Linked DNA regions of Luteipulveratus mongoliensis. The protein of the gene in region 2 interacts with the protein of the main gene of each other region in a pairwise test. Links are inferred from orthologs where the notes say so. Each region holds a gene or a part of one and is shown on either strand. Other genes may lie near its edges.

Region 1 (3,326 bases), 890 kb from region 2 along the record:
CAGCCTTGCCGTCGTACGCATCGGTGCTCGCACCGTCGATGTTGACCGTCGCCTTGTACAGCCAGTCCGGGTCCTGCTTGTCGGCACGGAGACCGTAGCCCCAGATCTCACCCGTGCCGCCCGACGGGGAGTACGAGTCGGCAAGGGGGGCGTACTCGTTGAGCTCCTTGTCCGTGCCCAGCTTGACCAGTCCGACGTCCCCCGAGGACGACGCCTGGAAATCGCTGGCCACGACGGCCTCACCGCGGTTGGCGGTGTCGTTGCTGTAGTAGACGTTCATCGAGGTGGTGCCGTCGACGCAGTGCTTGGCGGTCAGCACCCAGCCGGCCGAGATGGCCTCGCCCGTGCAGCCGTACGTGCCACCGTCCTGCTTGAAGACGAGCTGCACGATGTAGGGCGAGTCGGCTTTGCTGCCACCCACGATGTTCGACGTCCTGGGGCCGTCGTCGCCGGTGGGCGCGGCGTGCGCGGCCGTCACGCCGGCCGCGGAGAGCGCCAGTGCGCCGGCGGTGCCGACGATGGCGCGAAGAGTCCTGCTCATGGTGCTGATCCTTTGGTTGTCGGGACGTCAAGGACGGCCGAGGGATGACCTGCGACCGCGCACCAGGACTATCGAGAACTCCATGGGAAAACGATGGGTTATGGCAAGCCCAGAACGACTTGACTGATCACTGACCCAGCGCTGCCCGGGAGGACAGGGTGATCGGTAACAGTTCACAGCGAACGTCCACCGAACGACCAGCGCCTTTGCGGGGATCGAGGGTCACTCCGGATCGATCAGGGACGATGGGTGCCTCGATCAGAGACGCCCTGCGGAAGGACAGACGATGAGTGAGCCCACAGCACTGGACGGCGAGGCCAAGCAACGGATCAACGCGGCACTCAGGGCTCGCGCCGAACGTGAGGTCAGCTCCTCGCGTGAGGCTGTCGCGGACGAGCACGCCGCCGCGGACCTGGACCAGGACTCGTCGTACGCCGTCGATGATCTCTCCCAGTCGGACGAGGCGGGTGACCTGTCCGGCCTCTACGGAGGGGCCGAGGAGCGCGAGAAGGGCGTCCTGAAGATCCTCGATGCGCTCGACTTCGGCCTTCAGACGACGGTGGTCCCGGGTGCGGTCGTCGCCTTCGGCGGTGACCACTACGTGGTGGGCGTCGCGGCTGACGCGATCGAGGTCGACGGTGTGACCTACGAAGGAATCTCTGCCGACTCCCCCGTCTTCGAGGCCATCAAGGGCCTCAGCGCTGGCGACACGTTCACGGTCAACGGCCAGGAGCACCGGCTCGACGTGGTCGCCTGACCCGGCGGGCGGCGTACAGACAACGCAGAAGCGGGACCGACCAGTGGTCGGTCCCGCTTCGCAGAGATGATCTAACTGATCACTCTTGATGAGACTCCTCCTCCGGCCGAGGTCGCAAGCTCCCTCGGTCCGGCATCGTCGTCTCTTCTAGAAGTCAGTCTTACTTGAGCTCGACGGAGGCGCCGGCGCCCTCGAGGGCCTCCTTGGCCTTCTCCGCCGCAGCCTTGTCGACCTTCTCCAGGACGGGCTTGGGGGCGCCGTCCACGAGGTCCTTGGCCTCCTTCAGGCCGAGGGAGGTCAGCGCGCGGACCTCCTTGATGACCTGGATCTTCTTGTCGCCGGCACCCGTGAGGATGACGTCGAACTCGTCCTGCTCGGCGGCGGCCTCGCCGGCGCCGGCGGCCGGACCGGCCGCGCCCGCAACGGCAACGGGGGCCGCGGCGGTGACGTTGAAGGTGTCCTCGAACTGCTTCACGAACTCGGAGAGCTCGATGAGGGTCATGTCCTTGAAGGCCTCAAGGAGCTCGTCGGTGCTGAGCTTCGCCATGGTGGCGTCCTTTCCATTCATGCCGTGAGTGGCGTTGTGTTTGCTGCTGATTCGGCGTGAGCCGAGATCAGCTGTCGTCGCCACCCTCGGCGACGTCGGTGGTGGCTGCCTCGTCGGCAGCCGGTGCCTCCTCCGCAGCGGCCGGAGCCTCTGCGGTGGTGGCGGGTCCCTCGGCCTCGACCTTGACGCGCAGCGCATCGACCACGCGGGCCGTCTGCGACAGCGGGGCCGCGAAGAGGTAGACCGCCTGGCTGAGCGAGGCGTTCATGGCGCCTGCCAGCTTGGCGAGCAGGGTCTCGCGAGACTCGAGGCTCGCGAGCTTGGTGATCTCCTCAGCAGAGAGCGGGTTGCCGTCCAGCACGCCGCTCTTGATGACGAGGTTGGGGTTGTCCTTGGCGAAGTCACGCAGGCCCTTGGCCGTCTCCACCGGGTCACCGGTGACGAAGACGATCGCGGACGGACCCTCGAGCTGGCCGTCGAAAGCGGTGACTCCCGCTGCCTCGGCAGCACGCTTGGTCAGCGTGTTCTTCACCACGGAGTAAGTCGCGTGCTCACGGATGGAGTTGCGCAGCTCAGTGAGCTGGGCCACGGACAAGCCGCGGTACTCCGTCAGCACGGCCGCGCTCGAGTCACGAAACTTGTCCGTGAGCTCAGCGATCGCCACATTCTTGTCGGACTTCGCCATGCGGGCCTCCTTCCGGGTGAGTGCCGGTCGATCCGGGCCCAGACATGAAGAGAGCCCCGGCGCAGATGCGCGGGGCTCAGTCAGCGGGAAACCCGCCTGACGTCGCAGGCGATCACTCGCCGTGCTGCCTAGCTCACCTGTGCTGGTCGCTCGCTCCTGGCGAGGCCTTCGATCGCGGTCCTTGCGGACCTCGACAACCGGCGGTCATTGGTAGGCCTCAGGGTACGGGTGGGCGCGGGCTGAGACCAAATCGAGCCGGTCGTACGACGTGGGTCACGTCAAGTGACGTCCGCAGCGTCCTACTCCCCAGAGACACTACTGACCGGGGAGGAACCGATGAGCGACTCAGATCTGCACGAGCTCGAGGACCGGCTGCGCTCCGAGTACGACGCGTGGTCACCAGCGGAGCCCGACCGTGCGGCGCTCGTAGGGCGAGCCCGTGAGCGGGCCGGCGCACTGCGCCGAAGGCGGACGATAGCCACCGGCGCGGTCGCCGTCGGTGGAGTGGCCGCGATCACCGCCGCTTCCGTATTCGCCGGCCAGCTCTCACGGGACAGCACCTCGATCCGGCCCGGCTCGCGAATCAGTTCAGTCACCGAGACACGGTCAGCTCCCCTGGACGCCGCCACGCTGCTGCCTCACGCCAGCCAGTTGGAGGGGATGCAGTACCACGCGACCACGGCGCCCGGAGCACGCAATACGGACACGTCACAGGTGAGAGCCGGCCGCGAGCCCAAGGTCGCCGGCCAGATATGTGGCGGCCGGAATACGGGTCATCCCGTGCCGATCAGCTCGA
Region 2 (4,625 bases):
TCGGGACCAGCGGCCTCATGGTGGTGGCCAAGAGCGAGCGCGCCTACACGGTGCTGAAGCAGGCGTTTCGCGACCGCACGGTCGAGAAGACCTATCACGCGATCGTGCAGGGGTTGCCCGATCCGGTTGTCGGCACCATCGAGGCACCGATCGGTCGGCACCCGGGTCACGACTACAAGTTCGCCGTGATGACGTCCGGGCGCCCGAGCGTCACCCACTACGAGGTCATCGAGGCCTTCCGTTCCGCGTCCATGCTCAAGATCCACCTGGAGACCGGGCGTACGCACCAGATCCGGGTGCACTTCTCCGCGCTGCACCATCCGTGCGTCGGCGACCCGCTCTACGGATCGGATCCCACGGTGGCCAAGAAGCTCGGGCTGGACCGGCAGTGGCTGCACGCCGTCGAGCTGTCCTTCGAGCATCCCGGCAGCGGCGAGTGGGTCACCTACACCAGTGACTACCCGGAGGATCTGCAGCGCGCGCTGGACCGCATCCGCGAGCTCTGATCCCGCGCTCTGGCAAGCGCATTCGTCACTCCCATCACAACCCCGCGTGGCTGGTCTGGGCTGTCGGTACGCGGACGTAGACTCGCTCGCGATGAGCGACCAGGCACCCTCCCCGTCCAGCGACAGCTTTGTGCACCTGCACGTGCACACCGAGTACTCCATGCTGGATGGGGCGGCCAAGAACAAGGCGCTGTTCGCCGAGGCCGAACGCCTCCAGATGCCGGCGCTGGCGATGTCCGACCACGGCAACATGTTCGGTGCCTACGAGTTCCAGGAGATCGCCAAGGACACCTCGGTCAAGCCGATCATCGGCATCGAGGCGTATGTCGCACCGAGCGACCGCAAGCTGCGCAAGCAGGAGTACTGGGCAACGGGCGGGCAGCGTACTGCTGGTGGCGACGCCGACGGCGAGGGTGGCAAGGACATCTCCGGTGGTGGTCGCTACACCCACATGACGATGTGGGCGCAGAACGCTCAGGGGCTGCGCAACCTGTTCCGGTTGTCCTCGTTGGCCAGCTTCGAGGGCTACTACATGAAGCCCCGGATGGACCGCGAGATCATCTCCGAGCACTCCAGCGGCATCATCGCGACGACGGGCTGTCCCTCGGGCGAGGTGCAGACGCGGCTGCGCCTGGGTCAGTACGACGAGGCGCTGGCCGCAGCGGCGGCGTACCAGGACATCTTCGGCAAGGACAATTACTTCCTCGAGCTGATGGATCACGGTCTGGACATCGAGCGCAACGTGCGCCACGACCTGGTCAAGATCGCCCGCCAGCTGAGCATCCCGCTGCTGGCGACCAACGACAGCCACTACGTCACCGAGGCCGACGCCGACACCCACGACAACCTGCTCTGCATCGGCGTCGGCAAGAACAAGGACGACCCCAACCGCTTCAAGTTCAACGGCTCGGGCTACTACCTCAAGTCCGCTGCGGACATGCGCGAGCTCTTCCGCGAGCTGCCGCAGGCGTGCGACAACACGCTTCGAGTGGCCGAGATGGTGGAGTCGTACGACGACGTCTTCACCTTCGTCGACCGGATGCCGTCGTTCACCGTGCCGGAGGGCGAGTCGCAGGGTTCCTGGCTGCGCAAGGAGGTCGAGCGCGGGATCCACCTGCGCTACGGCGACAACCCCAGCCCCGAGGTCCTGGAGCGGGTCGAGACCGAGTTCAAGGTCATCGAGCCGATGGGCTTCTCCTCCTACTTCCTCGTCGTCGCCGACATCTGCAAGTACGCCCGCGACAACGGCATCCCGGTCGGCCCGGGCCGAGGCTCGGCGACCGGCTCGATCGTGGCGTACGCGACCCGGATCACCGAGCTGGACCCGCTGGAGCACGGGCTGCTGTTCGAGCGGTTCCTCAACCCCGAGCGCATCAACCCGCCCGATGTCGACCTCGACTTCGATGACCGCAAGCGCGACCAGATGGTCCGCTACGTCACCGACAAGTACGGCGCCGACTACACCGCGCAGGTCAACACCTTCGGCACCATCAAGGCCAAGGCTGCCGTCAAGGACGCGAGCCGGATCCTCGGCAAGCCGTTCTCGGTCGGCGACAAGATCAGCAAGACCATGCCGCCCGATGTCATGGGCAAGGGTGTCCCGCTCAAGGAGCTGTTCAACCCCGAGCACAGTCGTTACGGCGAGGGCGCGGAGATCAGGGCGCTCTACGAGGCAGATCCCGAGGTCAAGCAGGTCATCGACACAGGCCTTGGCCTGGAGGGTCTGACCCGCGGCACGGGCGTGCACGCGGCCGCCGTCATCCTGTCCTCGACCCCGCTGCTGGATCTCATCCCGATGCACCGTCGGGACAAGGACGGCACGATCATCACCGGCTTCTCCTACCCGCAGTGCGAGGAGATGGGCCTGATCAAGATGGACTTCCTGGGTCTGCGCAACCTGGGCATCATCGATCACGCGATCTCCATCATCGAGTCCAACCGCGACCAGAAGCTCTCGACCGAGACGATCCCGCTGGACGACACGACGACGTTCGAGCTGCTGGCACGCGGTGACACCCTGGGTGTCTTTCAGCTCGACGGCGGCCCGATGCGCAACCTGCTGCGGCTGATGGTGCCGACCCGGTTCGAGGACATCGCCGCGGTGCTCGCGCTCTACCGCCCCGGTCCGATGGCCGCGAACGCGCACCTCAACTACGCCGCGCGCAAGAACAACCGGCAGCCGATCGCGCCCATCCACGAGGAGCTGAAGGAGGCTCTCGAGCCCATCCTCGGGACGACCTACCACCTGCTCGTCTACCAGGAGCAGATCATGGCGATCGCCCGCGAGCTCGCGGGCTACACCCTCGGCGGCGCAGACCTGCTGCGTCGTGCAATGGGTAAGAAGAAGGCCGAGATCCTGGAGAAGGAGTACGCCAACTTCCAGGCCGGTATGAAGGGCAATGGCTACTCCGACAAGGCGATTCAGGCGTTGTGGGACGTCATGCTGCCGTTCTCGGGCTACGCGTTCAACAAATCCCACACCGCCGGCTACGGGCTGGTGTCGTACTGGACGGCCTACCTCAAGGCCAACTACCCGGCCGAGTACACCGCCGCGCTGCTCACCTCGGTGCAGGACACCAAGGACAAGATGGGCATCTATCTGGCCGACGCGCGCAAGCTCGGCATCAAGGTGCTGCCGCCCGACGTCAACGAGTCGTTCGCGGACTTCACCGCTGTCGGCACCGACATCCGGTTCGGCATGGCCGCAGTGCGCAACGTCGGTCGCAACGTCGTCGACGGCATCGTGGCCGCGCGCGAGGAGAAGGGTCGGTTCAGCTCCTTCGAGGACTTCTTGCGCAAGGTGCCCGCGGTGGTCTGTAACAAGCGCACCATCGAATCCCTCGTCAAGGCAGGGGCGTTCGACGATCTGCAGCACCCGCGACAGGGGCTCGTGCACATCCACGAGCCCTACGTCGACTCTCTCGCCGAGGAGAAGAAGCACGAGGCGATGGGTCAGGACAGCCTGTTCAGTGACTTGGCCAGCGACGAGGGCGCTGTTCAGCTCGCCGCGCTGCCACCCATCCCGGACATCGAGTGGGACAAGCAGACGCTGCTGGCTTTCGAGCGGGAGATGCTCGGGCTGTACGTCTCCGACCATCCTCTCTACGGCATCGAGCACGTGCTGGCACAGCACGCCGACACCTCGATCGCCCGGCTCTCAGGTGACGAGGGTCCGCCTGACGGGACGCCGGTGACGATCGCCGGGCTGATCACGGGTCTGCAGATCAAGCGCACCAAGAAGGGCGATCTGTGGGCGATTGCGACCGTTGAGGACCTCGACGGTGCGGTGGAGTGCTTGTTCTTCCCCTCGACCTACATGACCGTGTCGACGATGCTCAGCCAGGACGTCGTCTGCGTGGTCAAGGGACGGGTCAACCGGCGCGATGAGCAGGTCGCCATCAACGCCATGGAGCTGACTCTGCCCGAGCTGAAGGAAGGGCCTCGGGGTCCGGTGCAGCTGACGATGCCGCTGGCTCGCGCGACCAACGGCCTGGCCGAGCGGCTCAAGGGCGTGCTCGGTGAGCACCCCGGCGTCACCGAGGTGCACCTCAAGCTCACCCAGCCCGGTCGTTCGGTGACGGTCAAGCTCGACGACGCGCACCGCGTCACCGCCTCACCGGCCCTCTTCGGCGATCTCAAAGCGCTTCTGGGACCGGCCTGCTTGAGCTAGTCGGGCACCGACCCGGGTCCGCGTGATTGAGCGCGTGGATCCGGGAACCCACTCCTCTGGAGTGCCGTCCGACCGGAGACCCCGCTCAGGGACGCCAGTCGGCGCACAGCCGGCACCGGGCTCGGTCGCCGTACCGCAGAGGGGCCAGACATGAGCGTCGTTGTCGCAGGAGCGAGCGTCTTCGGTCAGATCGCACGTGAGTCGACCCCACGGGTGACCAGTGGCGGGTCGACCCCGCTCTCGGTCGCCGCCAAGATGCTGCGTCCAGGCGGATCCGGACAGTTCGCCCTCCCTCGACTCACGCCACCCGCGCCCCGCGGCACCGGCTCGACCGTGCTCGAACCGGTCCCGGAGCCGCGCGCTCAGACCGCACTCGCCTCGCAGTGGGCGGCGCGGACCGCTGCGGCCGCACCAGCGGTGGCCGTCTACCAGCCGCCGTCGCAGCGTCA
Region 3 (3,324 bases), 1.1 Mb from region 2 along the record:
CAGCCTCGGTGGCCGGGGCCTCGGTCGCCTCAGCGGCCGGCGTCTCGACCGCAGCCTCGGCCGGAGCCTCGGTCGCGGCAGCCTCGGCCGGAGCCTCAGTGGTCTCCGCGGCCGGAGCGTCGGACGCGAGCAGCTCGCGCTCCCACTCGGCCATCGGCTCGGTGACCGTGGCCTCGCCCTCAGCCGCGTCACCGGACTTGCCCTGCGAACGGGCGATGAGGCCCTCCGCCACGGCGTCGGCGACCACGCGGGTCAGCAGCGTGACGGAGCGGATCGCGTCGTCGTTGCCCGGGATCTTGTAGTCGACCTCGTCGGGGTCGCAGTTGGTGTCCAGGATCGCGATGACCGGGATGTTGAGCTTGCGCGCCTCAGTGACCGCGAGGTGCTCCTTCTTGGTGTCGACGACCCACACCGCCGAGGGCACCTTGGCCATGTCGCGGATACCGCCGAGGCTGCGCTCGAGCTTGTCCTTCTCGCGCTTCATCACCAAGAGCTCCTTCTTGGTGCGGCCCGAGCCGGCGACGTCGTCGTAGTCGATCTCCTCGAGCTCCTTGAGCCGGGCGAGACGCTTGCTGACGGTGTTGAAGTTGGTGAGCATGCCACCGAGCCAACGGTGGTTGACGTAGGGCATGCCGACGCGCATGGCCTGGTCGGCGATCGACTCCTGCGCCTGCTTCTTGGTGCCGACGAAGAGGATCGTGCCGCCGTGGGCAACGGTCTCCTTGATGAACTCGAACGCGTCGGCGAGGTAGGTCAACGACTGCTGGAGGTCGATGATGTAGATGCCGTTGCGCTCGGTCATGATGAAGCGCTTCATCTTGGGGTTCCAGCGACGGGTCTGGTGCCCGAAGTGGACGCCGCTCTCGAGGAGCTGGCGCATGGTGACGACGGCCATGGTGGCGGTCTGCCTTTCGTTGTGATTCCAGTTGTTCCCACGCCCACCGGTGGTGGTCGTGAAGCCTGGCGTCCTGACCCGTCCCTCCCGCGGTGGCTGGCTGGCCACCCCGGACTGTGGGGAGCGCGACCCGGCAAAGGCAGCCGGAGGAGGACGCGCGAATTCGACCCGCGACAACACCCGATCTAGATGAGCGCACACGAGTCGTACCTCCAGCGTACGGGATAGGCGTCCTGACGCGGAAATCGGCCAGTTAGCCTCTGCCCATGACGACGCCTCTCGTGGACCGCATGCAGGGCTTCGGCGCGACGATCTTCGGAGAGATGTCCGCGCTTGCCGCACGCACCGGCGCGATCAATCTCGGCCAGGGCTTTCCGGACACCGACGGCCCCGCCCCCGTCCTGGCGGCCGCACGCCAGGCGATCAGCGACGGATTCAACCAGTACCCGCCACCCACCGGACTTCCCATCCTGCGCGAGGCGATCGCGGCGCACCAGCAGCGCTTCTACGGGCTCGAGGTCGATGCCGACACCCAGGTGCTGGTCACCGTGGGCGCGACCGAGGCCATCGCGTCCGCGATCCTGGCTCTCTGTGAGCCGGGCGACGAGGTCGTCACCTTCGAGCCCTACTACGACTCCTACGCCGCCACCATCGCGCTCGCCGGCGCGGTCCGGCGTACGAGCGTGCTCCGGTTCCCTGACTTCGCCGTCGACGAGGAGTCGCTCCGCGCGGCGTTCTCCCCCCGTACACGGCTTGTCCTCCTCAACACGCCGCACAACCCGACGGGCAAGGTCTTCACCCGAGCCGAGCTCGAGCTGGTCTGCGCGCTCGCTCGCGAGCACGACGCGTACGTCGTCACGGACGAGGTCTACGAGCACCTGACGTTCGACGGCACCGAGCACATCCCGGTCGCGACGCTGCCCGGCATGGCCGAGCGCACGATCACCATCAGCTCGGGCGGCAAGACCTTCTCGACCACCGGCTGGAAGGTCGGGTGGCTGACTGGCCCGGCTGAGCTGGTCACCGCGTGCCGGACGGTGAAGCAGTTCCTGACCTATGTCGGGAGCGGGCCGTTCCAGCCCGCCATCGCCGTAGGGCTGGGCCTGAATGATGATTATTACCAAGGCTTCTCGGCGTCTCTGGCCGGCAAACGCGACCTGCTGATCGAGGGCCTCGAGCAGGCAGGTCTCCAGGTGAGCCGCCCGGCGGGCACCTACTTCGTCATCGCCGACGCCGCGCCGTTGGGGGCCACGGATGCCGTCGACTTCTGCTGGGAGCTGCCGGAGCGCTGCGGGGTCGTCGGGGTGCCGGTCTCGGTGTTCCACGACGACAAGGACGCGGCGCGGACCTTGGTGCGCTTCGCGTTCTGCAAGAAGGACGAGGTGCTGCACGACGCCGTACGCTGTCTGGGCGCCTTGGCCGTCTAGGTCCCCTCGGTCAGGGGTAGCCCTGCCAGAGCTGCCGGCGCGCCTCGATCACCAGCTCCGCATTGTCCTTGGCGACCGCACCGTCCGGCCGAACGAGCGTGTCCTCCAAGCCGATTCGCGTGTCGAGGCCCGCCCAGCCGGCGTAGCCGATCGCGGGCCAGGCTGACGAACCCTCGCCGTGCAGCAAGATCAAACCGACCGGCACGGACTCGCGCAACGGGGCCAGCATCTGCTCCGCGAGAGCGGGCACCTCGTCCTCGGGCGGACCGTCGGGCAGCTCGACCAGGGCGCGCAGGCACTGGTCTCGCACCGGCGAGGCGACCCATCGGCGTACGGCATCGACGGTCCACAAGCCGGCCTCGACGCCGACACCGCGCTCGATGAGCAGCGCCGCGAGGTCCTCGGCGCCGTCCTCATGCCAGTTGACCGAGGCGTAGTCCGGCAGCACGGTCCACTGACGTACCTGACCCAGTCTGTGGTCGGCGTCGCCGATCCACGCTCCGGTGGTGACACCGATGGGCGTGCCCGGGAGGCGCTCGCGTACGGCGGTGACGACGGCCGCAACGACCTCCGCGTCCATGGTGTCGGCGCCGTCATCCGCCTTGGGATGGATGTGCAGCTCGGTGGCGCCGGCTGCGATGCATGCCTCAGCATCGGCGCCAATCTGCTTCGGGGAGAACGGGATTGCCGGATGGTCCCGCGGCGGGCGACTGCCGTTGACGCACGCCTGCAGCATGCTCAGCCCCGGGTAACCGTCGGCAGGTTGTTGGGCAGGCATCCGCCCAGTCCCATCGACTGCTGCAGCATCACCGGAGCGGGACTCCCCTTGGCGGGGCAGCTCGCGTGGGCATGACCGAGCTCGTGACCGACCTCGTGGTTGACCTGGTAGATCCGGTAGGGCGCAACCTTGCCGCCGTAGCTCGGCGTCGCGTCGACCCAGCGCCGGTAGTTGAGGACCGCGCGGTCCTTGTTGGCACAGGACCACAGGCCCCCGGTCTCCAG
Region 4 (3,427 bases), 3.1 Mb from region 2 along the record:
AGCCCGACCACGGCGTAGAAGGCGGCCACGGTCCCGAGGAAGACCACCACCCGGGCCGGCCGGAGGCGTCCGGGCGCGAGCATCAGCCAGATCGGGATGAGCAGCGTGCCGAACGACGTGGAGTCGATCAGCGCCAGGACAGCGAGGGTGCCAAGGAGAGCGGGGGTCACACCCTCAGCCTGTCGCCTCGGTACCGGGGTCCACAGCGGCCACAAGACCATCAATCTCAGCTGCACCCCCCACCTTGGGCGTACGTCCTTCGTCGCGGCGCGATTGACCCTCGCCTTGAACGTGAGGCCCGACCCGTTGTCCACAGGCTGTGGGGAAGCCTGGGGATGACCATGGGGATAAGCCTGTGGAAAACAATGACCCTCGCGTTCGACCCCGAACCCACGACGGGACGCGGTGCGCCCGCGAAGCCCTCGATCGCGGTGCTGATGACCGCAGCCCGTGCCGTATAAGCCCGCAAAACCAAGGTGTGCGACGGTTATCCACAGCCTGGGGATAGACCTGTGGGCAAGTCACAGCACGCCATTCACGCCACCTACGCCACAGAAGTCACACCTGTTTCGCCGCCGGCACGAGCTGTTTCGATCCCCACACCCTGCGCACAACCTGTGGATCAACAGTCGAATCAGTGGGGACGACGCGTGGACCGGCCGACTTATCCCCAGGTCGAGCAAGTTATCCACACCCTGTCTCCACGCCCTGTGCACAGCCCAGATCACCGAGATGGCGGTCCGTACGGCTGTTGTCCACAGAATCCACAGGTGCGATCACCACTACTACCCTTATCGACCAGCTGACGCCCCGCCCCGCGTACCTGGGGATGACGTGGACAGTGAGCCATTCGTTCGTCACTCATCCAGACCAGGAACGTGCGCCCCAGATGTTGGATTGCCACCAAAGACCCGACTAGGGTCGGCTCGCACCCGGCGTACGCGTGGGTGTCCTCTCTCGCTCCATCACACGACCGACGTCGGTGACCGGAGCGGAGCCAGACGACGAAGGATCGCCGCGCGGTCACCGCACCGTGGCGCGACAGGCAAGGGACGGTGGACGTGAAGCTCCGGGTCGATCGCGACGTGCTGGCCGAAGCAGTGACGTGGGCGGTACGAGGTCTGTCCCCGCGTCCGCCGGTGCCAGTCCTGGCGGGGGTGCTGCTGGAAGCCACGCCCGAGGGCCTGGTCCTGAGCGCCTTCGACTACGAGGTCTCAGCCAGGGTCACGGTGGATGCGCAGGTCGATGAGCCGGGCACGGTGCTCGTGCTGGGTCGCCTGCTCGCCGACATCTCCCGGAGCCTGCCGAGCAAGCCGGTCGAGATCGCGACCGACGGATCCAAGGTGCAGGTGACCTGCGGCTCAAGCCGCTTCAGCCTCCAGCAGATGCCGACGGACGACTACCCGACCCTGCCGTCCTCGCCCGACTCCACGGGCAGCATCAACGGCGATGTCTTCACCCAGGCGGTCGGTCAGGTCTCGATCGCGGCCGACCGTGGTGACACCTTGCCGATCCTCACGGGCGTCCGGGTCGAGATCGAGGGCGAGAAGATCACCCTCCTGGCGACTGACCGCTACCGGCTGGCGATGCGCGAGCTGAGCTGGAACCCGAGCGTGACCGATGCCAGCCACGTTGCACTGATCCCGGCCCGCACGCTGTCGGAGACGGCCAAGGCCCTCGGCGCCTCCGGGTCGGTCGACATCGCACTTGGCACGGCCGCCGGTGGCGACGGCCTGGTCGGCTTCGAGGCCGGTCAGCGGCGGGCGACCACCCGCCTGCTCGACGGTGAGTACCCCAAGGTCACCTCGATCTTCCCCACCAGCGTCGACTCGGTCTCCGTCATCGAGACCGCGGCGCTGACCGAGGCGGTCAAGCGTGTCTCCCTCGTGGCCGAGCGCAACACCCCGATCCGGCTGCGCTTCTCCGAGGGCCAGGTCGCGATCGAGGCCGGCACCGGTGACGACGCGCAGGCGAGCGAGGCGGTCGAGGCGACGCTGACCGGTCCAGAGCTGGAGATCGCGTTCAACCCCCAGTTCCTGCTCGACGGGCTGGGCGCGCTCGGTACGTCGTACGCCCGCCTGTCGTTCACCCAGCCGAGCCGTCCGGCCGTCCTGAGCGGGCAGGCCGAGGCGGACGGCGATGCGGACGAGAGCTATCGCTACGTCCTGATGCCTGTCCGTTTCGCCAGCTGACCACGCCACTCGGCTCGGTCAGCCGGCCCGTACAACTCCTGATGGTGGGGAGTCTTCGCGACCGCTCGCAGCGGGCGTAGCGTTCCACCAGGGCACCACCCGTTTCCGCAGAGCGCGAAGGAGCATTTCGATGCAGCTGGGTCTGATCGGTCTGGGCAAGATGGGCGGCAACATGCGCGAGCGCATCCGTCGCGCCGACCACGAGGTCATCGGCTTCGACCGCAACCCTGAGGTCAGCGACGTTGCTGACCTGAAGGAGCTGGTCAGCAAGCTCAAGGCACCGCGCACCGTCTGGGTCATGGTGCCTGCGGGCGACCCGACGCGCGAGACCATCAAAGAGCTCAGCGGCCTGCTGTCCGAGGGCGACATGGTCATCGACGGTGGCAACAGCAAGTTCACCGATGACCAGGCCAACGCCGAGCTGCTCAAGGACAAGGGCATCGGCTACGTCGACTGCGGTGTGTCTGGCGGCGTCTGGGGCCTGGACAACGGCTACGGCCTGATGTGTGGCGGCGACGCCGAGCACGTCGAGCGCGCGATGCCGATCTTCGACGCGCTGCGACCCGAAGGTCCGCGCGAGGAGGGCTTCGTCCACGCCGGCAAGGTCGGCGCCGGCCACTACGCGAAGATGGTCCACAACGGCATCGAGTACGGCCTGATGCACGCCTACGCCGAGGGTTTCGAGCTGCTCGAGGCCAAGGACATCGTCGAGGACGTCGAAGGCTGCTTCAAGGCTTGGACCCGTGGCACCGTCGTCCGCTCCTGGCTGCTGGACCTCCTGGTCAAGTCCCTCGAGGAGACGCCTCACCTCGAGGGCATCAGCGAGTACTCCACCGACTCCGGCGAGGGTCGCTGGACCCTGGAGGAAGGCATCAACCTCGCGGTCCCGATGCCGGTGCTGGCGGCCGCACTGTTCGCCCGCTTCAGCTCACGGCAGGAGAACTCCCCGCAGATGCGGGCCGTCGCCGCGCTGCGTGGACAGTTCGGCGGCCACGAGGTGATGAAGTTCGGCGAGGAGCCTTGGCGAGCGGCCAAGGAGGGGCACAGCGAGGTCAGCCCTGCTGCTCAGCCGAAGCAGGACGACAGGCCCAAGCCTGGCGCGAAGGCCAGCGAGCACTGAGCCACTAGCGCGGGGACGGGTCGGCCCGTGCGCCGAAGGTGACCTTCCGGCGTACGGATCAACGCCCTTGTCCGATGCTCCGCGAGATGGCGCGAGGGAGGAACGGATGTATCTG

The links.
Region 1: the proteins of dnaE (region 2) and rplL interact in binary tests that used the Escherichia coli proteins (3 or more experiments, as listed by UniProt). The link is inferred for Luteipulveratus mongoliensis from one-to-one orthologs.
Region 3: the proteins of dnaE (region 2) and VV02_RS11870 interact in binary tests that used the Escherichia coli proteins (3 or more experiments, as listed by UniProt). The link is inferred for Luteipulveratus mongoliensis from one-to-one orthologs.
Region 4: the proteins of dnaE (region 2) and dnaN interact in binary tests that used the Escherichia coli proteins (3 or more experiments, as listed by UniProt). The link is inferred for Luteipulveratus mongoliensis from one-to-one orthologs.

The regions. Positions count from the first base shown.
Region 1 is NZ_CP011112.1:4,510,082-4,513,407, forward strand. What follows is about bases 153-2,988. They hold rplL (50S ribosomal protein L7/L12), read right to left. Parts: upstream 1,846-2,988; coding sequence 1,459-1,845; downstream 153-1,458. Other genes in these bases: VV02_RS21350 (S1 family peptidase), read right to left, coding at 153-541; VV02_RS21355 (hypothetical protein), read left to right, coding at 828-1,298; rplJ (50S ribosomal protein L10), read right to left, coding at 1,913-2,530; VV02_RS21370 (hypothetical protein), read left to right, coding at 2,867-2,988. Outside these bases: more of VV02_RS21350, read right to left, coding at 1-152; more of VV02_RS21370, read left to right, coding at 2,989-3,326. UniProt on the Escherichia coli protein: The binding site for several of the GTPase factors involved in protein synthesis (IF-2, EF-Tu, EF-G and RF3). Is thus essential for accurate translation.
Region 2 is NZ_CP011112.1:3,620,336-3,624,960, reverse strand. Bases 242-4,376 are described here. They hold dnaE (DNA polymerase III subunit alpha), read left to right. Parts: upstream 242-597; coding sequence 598-4,176; downstream 4,177-4,376. Other genes in these bases: VV02_RS17230 (peptidoglycan-binding domain-containing protein), read left to right, coding at 4,327-4,376; VV02_RS17240 (RluA family pseudouridine synthase), read left to right, coding at 242-506. Outside these bases: more of VV02_RS17240, read left to right, coding at 1-241; more of VV02_RS17230, read left to right, coding at 4,377-4,625. UniProt on the Escherichia coli protein: DNA polymerase III is a complex, multichain enzyme responsible for most of the replicative synthesis in bacteria. This DNA polymerase also exhibits 3' to 5' exonuclease activity. The alpha chain is the DNA polymerase catalytic subunit.
Region 3 is NZ_CP011112.1:2,477,700-2,481,023, reverse strand. The notes cover bases 408-3,241. They hold VV02_RS11870 (pyridoxal phosphate-dependent aminotransferase), read left to right. Parts: upstream 408-1,161; coding sequence 1,162-2,322; downstream 2,323-3,241. Other genes in these bases: VV02_RS26000 (DUF3152 domain-containing protein), read right to left, coding at 3,061-3,241; VV02_RS11865 (3-keto-5-aminohexanoate cleavage protein), read right to left, coding at 2,333-3,100; rpsB (30S ribosomal protein S2), read right to left, coding at 408-895. In the rest of the region: more of rpsB, read right to left, coding at 1-407; more of VV02_RS26000, read right to left, coding at 3,242-3,324. UniProt on the Escherichia coli protein: Shows aminotransferase activity with methionine and histidine as substrates, and to a lesser extent also with phenylalanine.
Region 4 is NZ_CP011112.1:502,649-506,075, reverse strand. The notes cover bases 190-3,126. They hold dnaN (DNA polymerase III subunit beta), read left to right. Parts: upstream 190-1,061; coding sequence 1,062-2,192; downstream 2,193-3,126. Other genes in these bases: gnd (phosphogluconate dehydrogenase (NAD(+)-dependent, decarboxylating)), read left to right, coding at 2,317-3,126. Outside these bases: VV02_RS02375 (GAP family protein), read right to left, coding at 1-170; more of gnd, read left to right, coding at 3,127-3,312; DNA replication/repair protein RecF, read left to right, coding at 3,419-3,427. UniProt on the Escherichia coli protein: Confers DNA tethering and processivity to DNA polymerases and other proteins. Acts as a clamp, forming a ring around DNA (a reaction catalyzed by the clamp-loading complex) which diffuses in an ATP-independent manner freely and bidirectionally along dsDNA.